One region of the Yersinia alsatica genome, then DNA from elsewhere that is predicted to be linked to it. Evidence: predicted binding sites of a transcription regulator. Region 1 holds the regulator's gene; each other region holds the start of a gene.

Region 1 (4,293 bases):
AGCCTGATTAAATGTTTCGGCGACAGCCCCATATTGGCGGCTCAACGCTGGCACGGTTTTTTTGGCTAAATCCTGATAAACCGCACTATTGTTGTCCATTGCCGCCTGATAAAGCGGCGTTACGCCCTGTTCAATTAATCCACTCCATCCATCAATCACTCCAGCGACTAAAGCGGGATCAATTTGTGCGTGGTCGATAGCTTTAAATTCTGCGAGCTTTTTCTTCAGATTATCCAGCGCGACGTTAGATGAGCTGAGTTCTTTATCTGCATCCGCGATATTACCGTTTTGGCGATAATCCACCGACCGGGCAAGACGAGTCACCATACGAAAATATTGGTCCGTCCCCTGATTGACCAAATTCATGTTTTCCACCAACACCGCATTGGCGTTAGAAGATTGGGTCAGTTGATTGAGTGATAGCAGCGTATAAGCCGATACACCGCCCCAGAGCAGACAAAAAGCGCCAAGCACCCAAAGTAATGCTGCCCTGATGGTAATATTTTTTAAAACCTGCATGTTCGTTCCCCTTATATATCGGATGGTTACCGTTAGAGACTCTGGTGTTATTTGATGACCGAAAAGCAATAAAGGACGTTCCATACAGCTAACGACGACTCCTTTCCCGACAAACTCTCATCTGACGGTTTTCCCCCTGGCACCGCAAATTGCAACCTTCCGGTTACACAAAGGTTATCGGCAATGACATTGCAAGATTGAGCGACTCACAAAAATTTAATATCACATAAACTTGATATGAGCCCGAGGGCGTTTTCTGGCATGATGTCGCCCTATACATGTGTTATATTGTTGGGCAACGCGCTCAGTGTTTAACATAACTATTTGAATTTAAAAGGTATTAAGTTATATGGCAACTGTAGGCATTTTCTTTGGCAGCGATACTGGCAATACCGAAAACATTGCCAAGATGATCCAAAAGCAACTGGGCAAAGATGTTGCTGAGGTTCACGACATTGCTAAAAGCAGTAAAGAAGATTTAGAAGGCTTCGATATTCTGCTGCTTGGTATCCCAACTTGGTATTACGGTGAAGCCCAATGTGATTGGGATGATTTCTTCCCAACATTGGAAGAGATCGATTTTAACGGCAAGCTAGTGGCTTTGTTCGGTTGTGGCGATCAGGAAGACTACGCAGAATATTTCTGTGATGCGATGGGTACCGTGCGCGATATCATCGAACCTCGCGGTGCTGCAATCGTCGGTCACTGGCCAACCGCTGGCTACCACTTCGAAGCCTCTAAAGGCTTGGCTGATGATGATCACTTCATTGGTTTAGCCATTGATGAAGATAGGCAGCCAGAACTGACGAATGAACGTGTTGAAGCTTGGGTAAAACAGATCAGCGAAGAACTGAATTTGGCCGAGATCACCGGTTAATTTGTTAGATCGGAAACGCTGAGGTGATATTGCATAGCGCCGAGCGTTTCCGTTAACTCTCCTCCCCCTTTGAACTCTTTTTTTGTCTGCCCCAACCCTTTAATCCCATTTTGCCAAAGCCAATAACCGCAAAATATGCGCGGTGTCATTTGTTGTCAGAATGAGCTTTGTTAAGCAGCCCACAAATCAGCAGCATGATGCGTGCAAAATGAAAATAAACCGCTACAAATTTGTAACGTTGCCTATAGCGGCCTTATACTTAAATGATGCAACAATCCCATTCATCAATACATTGCATGATTAATCGGACAAAGTGTGCAATTATATCTTTGTTAACAACCACGGTTTTCATTTAGGGCTAGCAGTTCTATAATGAGACGCAATCGTAATGATTGCGCCACGGATGTCATAGGCTGAACAGCCTTAATTTGAATCGATAGTAACAGGACTGAATCCGCATGACTGACAACAACAAAGCCTTAAAAAACGCTGGTTTGAAGGTAACACTGCCCCGTCTTAAGATTCTGGAAGTGTTGCAAAATCCAGAGTGCCACCATGTCAGTGCGGAAGATCTTTATAAAAAGCTGATTGATATGGGCGAAGAAATTGGTTTGGCGACGGTTTACCGTGTACTGAACCAGTTTGATGATGCCGGTATTGTTACCCGCCACAATTTCGAAGGCGGCAAATCAGTCTTTGAGCTGACGCAGCAACATCATCACGATCACCTGATTTGCCTGGATTGTGGCAAAGTGATTGAGTTTAGTAATGAATCCATTGAATCTCTTCAACGTGAAATTGCTAAACAGCATGGTATCAAGCTGACTAACCACAGTCTGTATCTATACGGCCACTGTGAGACCGGCGATTGCCGTGAAAATGAGTCTGCGCACGATAAAAGATAAAATATGCCCATCATCTTTCACACTGCAGGTGTGTTGGCTGGCTCTCACTCACCCGAATCACTTACTGATGTAAGCTCATCGGGATTCTATCGATAGCCACCTTCCTGCACTTTGATATTTATTGGGCATGATATTATCGCATTGATTTTATAAAGACTTTAAGCGCTGAGATTTTAAGTACCGAATAACCTTAGGGTTTGTTTTTAATCCAGATAACGGCACTCTATTATCTGGATAGCATTATCCATCAGCAAGATGGCCACCTTTCCTGTTCAGTCGGGAGTCAGGTGGTCATTCTTATTTATATCTCGCCCCTCCGCCGTTCATGTTTGTCCCTTACTCGTTTCGACGTCAATGTATCTCACTGCCCTTATCAGGGTGCTATGGCACTATTTTGGGCAAAAAAAAACCCGGACTTGCCGGGGGAAAAACCATCAACTCAACTTCACTTAATATTGTTTACCTAAAGAACCTAGCAAACAGGAGATAACATCAGACACAGCACTTTAACAACAATCATCAAACTTTCACTGGCTCAGCGCGGCTACTGCGCTTTCCGTCTGGGCTAGTCGAGCGGATTAACACATCACCGCTGACTTTAGATTGCACCTTGACATCATACTTCTGCCACTGCTTACCGCCATCAGTGGAATACTCGATAATCAGCCCCGGCAAGGAGATATTGGCTTCCAATACGCCGTTGACCACACGAGCCCCCGGTACCGGCAAGCGGTATGCAATACCGGCTTTATCCAGTTTTGCCAATTCGCGCTGGCCCATGATATTAGCGAAGCGCTGCCAATCGGTGTTCAATGCCACGGTATCGACCAGATGTGTTTCGCCACCTTGGTACTCTCGGCCCGCCTTGTAATCTTGTTCCCAAGATGCGCGGTGCCAGGCACGTTCAGCCAGCGGCAATACCCGTGGGAAAATCATGTATTCCATCTGTTGGTCAGTACGTACGGTTTCATTCCATGATTGACCTGAAATCCCGTGCACACCCGGCCATGGCTTATCACTCTTCGCACTGAAATGGTTGCCATCACGGTCAACCGAGGTTTCGGCGTTTTGCGGCATGTTATCTGGGGCAAAACTGAAGACTTTGGCTTCATCACTAAAACGCGTCGCCCAGTAGTAACCGCGTTCATTCGGATTAACTTCATAAGGCATATCGAAGTAGACATAATCCGGGTTAGAGGCAACCACTTCATAACCTTTATTGGCCCAATCATTGATGGAGTCAGCCCCGCCCCAGTAGAGGGTATCCCAGAAGTTAACGCCAACCCGTTTGGTCGCAAAGGCTTTCGAATCCTTAGCGTCTTTCAAACCATCTTGCCAAGCCTGCATTTTTTCGATGCCGTGAGCATTAACCAGTTTGCTGACTTCAATAGCGAAGTGGCTGGAGAGATGCTCAACATCCTGAATTTTGCCTTGCTTGACCATGTCCTGACATACCTGAGACTTAGCCCATGGCTTATCTTCAACACTCTTATCAATGATGCCTTTGCCCGGCTCAATGGTGCCATTTTTGTCTTGGAAACCGGCTCCCAGACGAATGTTTTTCGCTTCATCACCACCAAAATGCCACGTGGTTAATGGCATGCCCGCTTCTTTGTGCATCTGGGCCATTTCGCCAATCACTTTATCGACAAAACGCTTCGATGAATCCAGACACGGGTTCAGATAACTTTTGCGCTCATAGAACTGCACCGAGGTGGTGTTGGAGTCATCTGTCGGGTCAAGCAAGCGGAATTCGTTAGCTTCTTTCTCTTTGCCCTGCTTCATCAAATTGTTGTAACGCGCTTCCATCGACACCACTGCCGCACGGGCGTGGGCTGGCATATCAATTTCAGGAATGACGTCAATTTGGCGAGCTTTAGCGTATTTCAGAATTTCAATGTAGTCATCACGGGTAAAGTGGCCGGAACCCAGATTATTGCTATCCGGACCAGAACCCAGTTGTGGCAATAAGCAGGTATTTTCTGTCAAATC
Region 2 (4,293 bases), 2.2 Mb from region 1:
TATTGCTATCGCTTTTGCCGCTTTAGGCCGTCACTTCCCCAGTGCGGGTGGCGCTGCACATTTCGTCACTATGGCCTTTGGACCTAAACTTGGGAAAGTGACCGGCTGGCTATTTTTATCGGTGATCCCGGTGGGGTTACCGGCTGCGCTACAAATTGCTGCCGGTTTTTGGCAAGCGACATTTGGCTGGAGTGACACCGGGCTCTTGATGGTGCAATTGGTGACTTTGCTGGTCATCTGGCTGTTGGGAACCCGTAGTGCTGGCTCCAGTGCCAATGTGCAAACTTTGATTGCCTTGCTGGTGATCGCGCTGGTGGTGGCAATTTGGTGGCAGGGGGATATTCACCCATCACAGATACCTTGGCCGGCATTACACGATATTTCCCCGCCAAATATGTTCAGTGCGCTGGCTGTGATGTTCTGGTGCTTTGTTGGGTTGGAAGCTTTCGCGCATCTGGCAACAGAATTTCGTCATCCTGAACGTGATTTCCCTCGTGCCCTAATGGTTGGGCTACTGGTTGCTGGTGCCGTTTACTGGGGATGTACCGTGGCAGTGCTGCATTTCCATGCCTATGGCGAGCAACAAGCCGCTGCAGCTTCATTACCGGGGATTGTGGTTCAATTGTTTGGTGCGCATGCGCTGTGGGTCGCCTGCATCATTGGTTATTTAGCCTGCTTTGCCAGTGTGAATATTTATACCCAAAGCTTTGCTCGCATGGTGTGGTCGCAAGCTCAGGTTCGCCCGCAAAGTAAGTTGGCGCAGCTCTCTGCCGGGAAAACACCGGTGAATGCTCTCACCGCGGTAGTCGGTAGTTGTCTGGCCTTCGCGCTGCTGATTTACTGGCTATCTTTGCCCTTGGATATACTCATTGTTTATGCCAACGGTATTTTCGTACTGATCTATTTGTTGTGCATGTTGGCAGGGATTCGCTTGCTAAGTGGGCGCTCGCGAGTGATGTCAGTGATTGGCAGTATTCTGTGCTGTGTATTACTGGTCATGATTGGCTGGAAAAGCTTATACGCCTTACTGATGTTTGCGCTGTTATGGATATTAATGTCCCGAACGCGGGTATCAGTGATACAGCACTAAACAAAGGGCGCCATAGGGCGCCCTAGTCATAACGGGGCATATTACTCGCCCGTTTTGTCGTCGACAGCTTGAGGAGTATCAACAGCAACTGGCGCACTGTTGAATTTGGCTTCCAGCTCGCCCATCCGTTGTTCCAACAAAGCCAGCTTTTCTCTGGTGCGCAGCAATACCTGAGTTTGCACGTCGAACTCTTCACGATTAACCAAATCCAGGCGGGTTAACTGCGATTGCAGCACCATCCGGATTTTCTTTTCGACATCGTCCCCGAATTCGCGAATACCTTTCGGCATAGACTCATGCACCTGGCGGGCGATTTGTTCAATTTTTTTCGGGTCAATCATGGTGTTTCCCTAATTAGATGTGTAGTTACCTCCTCTAGTGTAATGCCTGATGCTAATTGTATAAACCTCCGCACATCACCATTTTGGTAATTGCTCCAACGAATCAATAGCGCTATAGTCATAGGGCTTATTCTCAGGGCGGGGTGCAAGTCCCCACCGGCGGTAAATTGTGTTGCGGCATTCCTGTGTCGTGGTGCAAAAGCCCGCGAGCGCTCACGCTGTTTCTCTGGTTAAAGAGAGCGGGGTAGAGGTCAGCAGACCCGGTGTAATTCCGGGGCCGACGGTTATAGTCCGGATGGGAGAGAGTAACGGTATTTGCCGGGCCTATGGCTCGCTTGCGTTATTTCGGCTATTTCTATTGATATAGAGAAATTGATATAGAAAAATTGGCCAATTACTCCTCAAGACCGCCCTGATTCTGGTAATCCATAATTTTAATGAGGTTTCTTACCATGAATCAGACCCTTTTATCAGATTTTGGCACGCCTGTTGAGCGTGTAGAACGTGCTATCGACGCTCTGCGTAATGGCCGTGGTGTTATGGTGTTGGATGACGAAAGTCGTGAAAACGAAGGCGATATGGTTTTTGCCGCTGAAGCAATGACTGTTGAGCAAATGGCGCTGACTATCCGCCACGGCAGTGGCATTGTGTGTCTGTGTATCACTGACGAACGCCGCCAACAGCTTGATTTGCCCATGATGGTTTCCCATAACTCCAGCCAGTTCCAAACTGCATTTACCGTGACAATTGAAGCGGCTAAAGGCGTGACAACTGGGGTTTCTGCTGCTGACCGTCTGACGACTATCCGTGCTGCAATTGCTGATAACGCTAAACCTGCTGACCTTAATCGTCCAGGCCACGTATTCCCATTACGCGGTCAACCGGGTGGCGTATTATCTCGCCGTGGTCACACCGAAGCATCCATCGATTTAGCCACACTGGCTGGCTTCAAACCTGCCGGTGTATTGTGTGAACTGACCAATGATGATGGCAGCATGGCACATGCGCCAGAAGTGATTGAGTTCGCCAAATTGCATGATATGCCAGTCGTGACAATTGATGACTTAGCTGAGTATCTTCAGTCCCAAGCCAAAAAAGCCAGCTGATTTCTGATGGCGATATCTGCTGATATTGCCAGCCGATAAAGTGGTTTACAGGCCGGGTTGCCACTATTCTCTTGAATAGGTCGCCGCCCGGTTATTTTCCATCACTAAAGCCTCTTCAACGTATTTTCCCTCCTATTTTATCCATTCAAATTTATTGAATATCTTCATCATTGTTATCCGGCTGTGTAATGAAAAAAAAGCGCGTAATCTACTGCTTATGGTTTAACGCCACCCTTTTTATTAACAGTAAGGATTTTTTATGAACACCTCTCGTATGCCTGCACTGTTTCTCGGCCACGGTAGCCCGATGAACGTGCTGGAAGAAAACAGTTATACTCAGGCATGGCGTGCGCTGGGTGAGTCATTACCACGCCCTAAGGCGATTTTGGCGATCTCTGCCCACTGGTATACTCCTGGAACCGCAGTAACCGCTATGGAGAAACCGCGGACTATTCACGACTTTGGTGGGTTCCCACAGGCACTGTTTGATACCGAGTATCCGGCACCGGGTTCCCCGGCACTGGCGGCGCAAATTCAGCAATTGCTGGCACCGATTGCCGTGCGAGCCGACACCAGCGAATGGGGATTGGACCACGGGAGCTGGGGGGTATTGATTAAGATGTATCCTGAGGCTGATATTCCTGTTGTGCAACTGAGTATCGATGGCACGCAACCGGCAGAATATCACTATGAATTAGGCCGTAAACTGGCGGTGCTACGTGAGCAGGGCGTGATGATTGTCGCCAGCGGTAACGTGGTACACAACTTGCGTATGGTCAGATGGCAAGGGGAAAGTAGCCCGTATCCATGGGCAGAGTCCTTCAACCAATTTGTACGATATAACCTGAGTTATCAAGGTGATAATCACCCATTGGTCAACTTTATGCAGCATGAAGGGGCTGAGCTATCTAATCCGTCACCCGAGCATTATTTGCCACTGTTATATGTTTTGGGGAGCTGGGATGGTAAAGAGCCGATTTCTATTCCGACAGATGGGATTGAGATGGGGTCGTTGAGTATGTTGTCGGTACAAGTCGGCTAAATACCCTGCGCCCTTGACGTTATAGCGTTGTTAGCTACGCTCTTTCACCCGAATCCCTGACTTGAGTCAGCTCAGCGGGATTCACTCTCTTGCTGCCTAGCTATCGGTCCCCTCGAGTGCTACGTTGAGCTATTGGGGCAGTAATCCCACCAGTCACCGAACAATAAAAGCAACGTGCTAGAAATGTTAAGGGAAAGCCGAAGCTTTCCCTTACTTTAATGGCGTGCTTTTACCCTAAAATGATATGGGGGTAAAAACGCGATAGATCTTGGGTGATCAGTTCGCGATCTTCACGCAAACCAATACCACAGGGTTGATCGTTAACCAGCCAACTGCCAATCAAGGTATAGCTGTCGCCAAACTTAGGCAATGGATGGAATTGCTGAACAATCATGCCTTCCTCGCCGTATGGCCCATCAACCCGTGCCACTTCTTTGCCGTTTTCTACTATCTGAATATTGGCACCTTCCCGCGAGAATAGCGGCTTGGTGACATAATGATCCATCGCAGGATGGTCATCTTCAGCAAAATAAGCAGGCAACAGATTAGGGTGATTAGGGAACATTTCCCACAGCAAAGGGAGCAACGCTTTATTGGATATAATGCTCTTCCATGCCGGTTCCAGCCAACGTACGCCGGCATCTTCCAACTTTGTGGAGAACATTTCGCGGAACATAAACTCCCACGGATAAAGCTTGAACAAATTACTGATAA
Region 3 (4,293 bases), 580 kb from region 1:
AATGTGTGCCACAGGCTGCTATGAGATGAAGGTTTACCGTGGTGAGGATCACTTGGGTCATCCCCTTCATCTTCATGTTCATAAACAAACAGACTTTGGTGCGTTTTGGTTTGGATCAGCAGGAAAACACCGTACATCGCCGCTGAAATAGCCGCGACAACCAATGATTGTGTCACACTAAAACTACCGCCAGGCAGGGTGCTTGGCAGCACTAACACAATGATAGCCAACGGGAAGATAGCCATCAGATACTGTTTGATACCGACCAGATTGACGTGTTGGGTAGCAAATTTGCGGCCACCAAGTAATAAAGACACCCCAACCAATCCGCCAATCACAATCATGATGATGGAATAGAGAGTATCGCGCATCAGTGCCGGTGCAGCATCGCCGGTCGCCATCATCGCTGAGATCAAACTAACCTCAAGCACGACAACTGACAGACTGAGGATCAACGAGCCATAGGGTTCACCCAACCGGTGTGCCAATACGTCAGCATGACGCACCACACTAAATGCACTGCTCAGAATACCGACCAGTGCAATCAGGTTAATAATGATCACGGCAGCAAAATTGCTGGTATCACCCCAGATATTAAGAATAACCAGCGCAATAATAGGCAGGATAAGGGAGTATTCGTGATGGCGGGATTTAGATCGGCCAGGATCATTTTGCGACTTCATTTCGAGCACACTCCTAATAACTTTACTGCATTAAACAGGCATTAGAGCCATTTAACGATAATTAAGTGCCATATTGCAGGCTAAGTAGCTTTAAGACTAACAAATAACAGGGAATTGTCGCAGGAAATTTACAAGGTTTTAACGGGGAAAGGTAAAAAAACAGATGTCAAAATGGACATTACAGAGTGATGTCCATTGATTTCATAGAGATTAATGTAGCTTAGTCGTCGATATTGTCCATCACTTCATGGCGTTTGTGATGATAATCTTCTTCATTCAGCCCTTCACGCCAGTAGGGAACAGCATAAAGTTGTTGGCGTTCACAGCTTTTTTCACGACGTAGATAACGGCGCAGTGCCACTACCAATCTATCTTCTCCCGCCAGCCAGAATGTAGCTTCTGCCATTGGCAACTCTAGTGCACAGAATTGGCTGATAACATCATCCGTTTTATCGGTGCTACCGATGACCCAGCTCAGTTCAACACCGGCAGGTTTAATCAGGTTGAGCACATCTTCTGGGGTATCTACACGAATAATGGCATGGCCTTGCGCGTCGGCAGGTAATGTTTCCAATAATGCCGCAATAGCCGGCAGTGACGAGGGGTCACCTACCAAATAACTGTAGGCCGCTGCGGGCAACATGGTTTCAGGGCCGCCTGGATTAGTAATCCCCATCCAATCACCGATTTTGGCATTGCGGGCAAAACTCACCGCCGGGCCAGGGTGATCATGGAGGGCAAATTCAATATCGATTTCACCCTGTTCAGGGCGGACTGCGCGCACCGAATAGGTACGAACAATCGGGCGAACATCGGCTGCAGGCCATACCGGGCCTTTGTCACTCAGCACCGGCAATTCTGGCTGGGTTTGGTGTGCCAGCGGCAGGAAAACTTTTAGATGAGCGCCAGCGCAATCTGCCGGGTAATTCTCCAGTGTTGGGCTATGAAAAGTAATTCGGCGCAAATGAGGTGAAATGTCGACAACCTTTTTTACCTGTATCAGGCGCGGCGGAGTTGGGCGATATCTGGGTTTTGCTGCAGTTGATTCTGTAGTCACAGTTTGTCCTTCTTATCTTATGGTGTTTTATTCTGCGGCATCAGCCAGCAAGGGCTGTGGCTTTTAGTGGGCGAAATTATACCATTAACCAATGTTAATGATAATTATTTGCATGAAAAGAGTGTCAGGGAAACGAAAAGGCTTCATGCCCCACCGCAGTGGGGACAGAATCAACAGGTATCAAAGAGGGATTTAGCTGATGGGTTGCACCATGGCTGTGCGCCGAAAATGCATTCTTAGCCGCAACATGGTGACCAGTGCAACAACCATGACGGCCATTGCCGCGAGCGGAAGTTGCTGTAAGTGCAGGCCAAATGCCAGCAAGGTGCCACCGAGCCAAGCCCCTAAAGCATTGCCCAAATTGAAGGCGCTCTGGTTAAAGGTGGACGCCAGATTCGGGGCGTCACGGGCTTGATCAACTACCAAGAGCTGTAGCATTGGGCATAAAGCGAAAGCCACGATACTCCAGATAAATAAGGTCAGTATTGCCGGTAAATAGAAGCCAATGGTGTAATGCAGCGCCAGCAAAATACCTATCAAGATGGTAATCAAACGGGTCATTGAGCCGACTAGATTTTTATCACCTAGACGGCCGCCCAAAACACTGCCGATGGATAACCCAACCCCGAGGATCAGCAGGACTACCGTGACACCATGCTCAGAAACTCGAGTCACTTCGCGTAGTAACGGGGCAATATAGGTGAAAACAGTAAATAAACTGGTATTGGTTAACACAGATAGCAGCAAGGCGGTTTGCACTTTCTTCTGCATGAGTGTTTTGAATTCCAATTTCGGACTGATTCTTTTCATCGGAATATGGCTGGGTAACCAGGCAATGACGGCGACGATGGCGACAATACCGATGGCGCTGACACCCCAAAATGCCGCTCGCCAGCCAAAAGCTTGCCCAATAGCGGTTCCTAAAGGGACACCCAGCACGTTAGCCAGCGTAACCCCCATAAAGACTAATGCAATTGCTCGCGCCCGGCGATTGGGTGGCACTAAATCAGTTGCGACCACTGATGCCAACCCAAAGAATGTGCCATGGCACAATGCGGCAATAATACGCGCGGCCATTAATAGGTTATAAGTTTCAGCCAAAGCACACAGAACATTGCCAATAATAAATAGAACGATTAAGCCCAAGAGTGTGGATTTGCGAGGGATGCGCGCGGTCGCGATAGCCAGAAGAGGGGCACCAATGACAACCCCCATGGCATAAACAGAAACCAACATTCCGGTTTTAGGGATACTCACCCCCAGATCATGAGCGACTTCCGGTAATAACCCCATAATGACAAACTCGCTGGTACCAATGCCAAATGTAGCAATGGTCAGCGCAATAATAGCCAGTGGCATGAATAACTCCCGAACAGCCTCTCTCGGCATGAGAGGCTGAATAACATCAATATCAACTCACTCCCTGGCATGAATATGAAGGAGATAAAGTCTGTGCAGGTGAATTTAATCGGACAATTTTATCATCGGCATAAAATGGCGTCTAACGGCAAAGTGCTATTCCGGCATTTTGCCAGCTACAGGGGATTGCCACTCTTGCTCACCCGAATCAGTTAGCAATGTAAGCTTATCAAGGCATCTCCTTTGCCGCCTTCCCATAGTTCGAAATCTATTGGATATATATTAAAAAGTAATTGAATATAGCGAATTCTATTTATTGTCTTGAATTTTGCCAATTATCAAAATACTCGGTGAGAATCTATTGCCCTGATAAATAATATTATTTTCACTTTTTCAATTAAAACGCGCTGTCCAACATCCACCCTCAGCTTTACTTAGTACAAAAAAACATAAGCAACGGTTTTTTTGTATTTGTTTGTCGTCACTATCCCTCGTAAATCTATGTATCAATCAGAATAAAACGAAAGGGGCTTAGTGTGAATTTCCAGCAGCTTAAAATTATTCGGGAATCGGCTCGTTGCAATTACAACCTGACTGAAGTCGCCAACACATTATTTACCTCACAATCAGGTGTCAGTCGGCATATTCGCGAGCTGGAAGAAGAGTTAGGTATTGAGATATTTATCAGACGCGGTAAGCGCTTGCTAGGAATGACCGAGCCGGGTAAAGAGTTACTGACGGTGGCAGAACGGATGCTAAATGATGCCAACCAAATTCGACGTTTGGCTGATGTATTCAGTAACAATGATAGCGGCCAGTTACATATCGCGACCACTCATACTCAAGCACGCTACAGTTTGCCACGCGTAATTAAAGAATTTCGCCTGCTGTATCCGCAGGTCAAACTGGTTATTAGTCAGGGGAATCCACAAGAGATTGCCGCGATGCTGCAATCCGGCGAAGCTGATATTGGTATCGCCACTGAAGTCTTGATGAGTGACGAATCTGTGGCTGCATTCCCTTATTATCGCTGGCATCACGCAATTGTGGTGCCAGAGAATCATCCGCTCACTCAAGAGAGCAATATCACACTGGAAACCTTAAGCCACTTGCCATTAATTACCTATCGCCAAGGTATTACCGGGCGTTCTCGTGTAGATAATGCTTTCAAGAATGCCGGTCTGACACCCGATA

The links. The regulator Fur, encoded in region 1, represses iron uptake genes when iron is present. The targets are predictions, from matches to a motif close to ATAATAATGAGAACNACTATCAA.
Positions count from the first base shown of each region.
Region 2: a site for Fur is predicted at 2,692-2,714, ahead of ygiD (4,5-DOPA-extradiol-dioxygenase). Genes of this name have one in related genera too.
Region 3: a site for Fur is predicted at 1,832-1,854, ahead of N0H69_RS15780 (siderophore-interacting protein). Genes of this name have one in related genera too.

Region 1 covers NZ_CP104006.1:4,113,498-4,117,790, forward strand. The annotation lists gene N0H69_RS18425 (methyl-accepting chemotaxis protein) at 1-519, opposite strand, end outside; gene fldA (flavodoxin FldA) at 869-1,396, shown strand; gene fur (ferric iron uptake transcriptional regulator) at 1,855-2,301, shown strand; gene N0H69_RS18440 (beta-N-acetylhexosaminidase) at 2,821-4,293, opposite strand, start outside.
Region 2 covers NZ_CP104006.1:1,383,914-1,388,206, forward strand. The annotation lists gene yjeH (L-methionine/branched-chain amino acid transporter) at 1-1,090, shown strand, start outside; gene ubiK (ubiquinone biosynthesis accessory factor UbiK) at 1,132-1,431, opposite strand; FMN riboswitch at 1,557-1,742, shown strand; gene ribB (3,4-dihydroxy-2-butanone-4-phosphate synthase) at 1,884-2,537, shown strand; gene ygiD (4,5-DOPA-extradiol-dioxygenase) at 2,797-3,579, shown strand; gene N0H69_RS06080 (glutathionylspermidine synthase family protein) at 3,809-4,293, opposite strand, start outside.
Region 3 covers NZ_CP104006.1:3,534,691-3,538,983, reverse strand. The annotation lists gene chaA (sodium-potassium/proton antiporter ChaA) at 1-683, opposite strand, end outside; gene N0H69_RS15780 (siderophore-interacting protein) at 904-1,740, opposite strand; gene N0H69_RS15775 (MFS transporter) at 1,933-3,099, opposite strand; gene cbl (HTH-type transcriptional regulator Cbl) at 3,636-4,293, shown strand, end outside.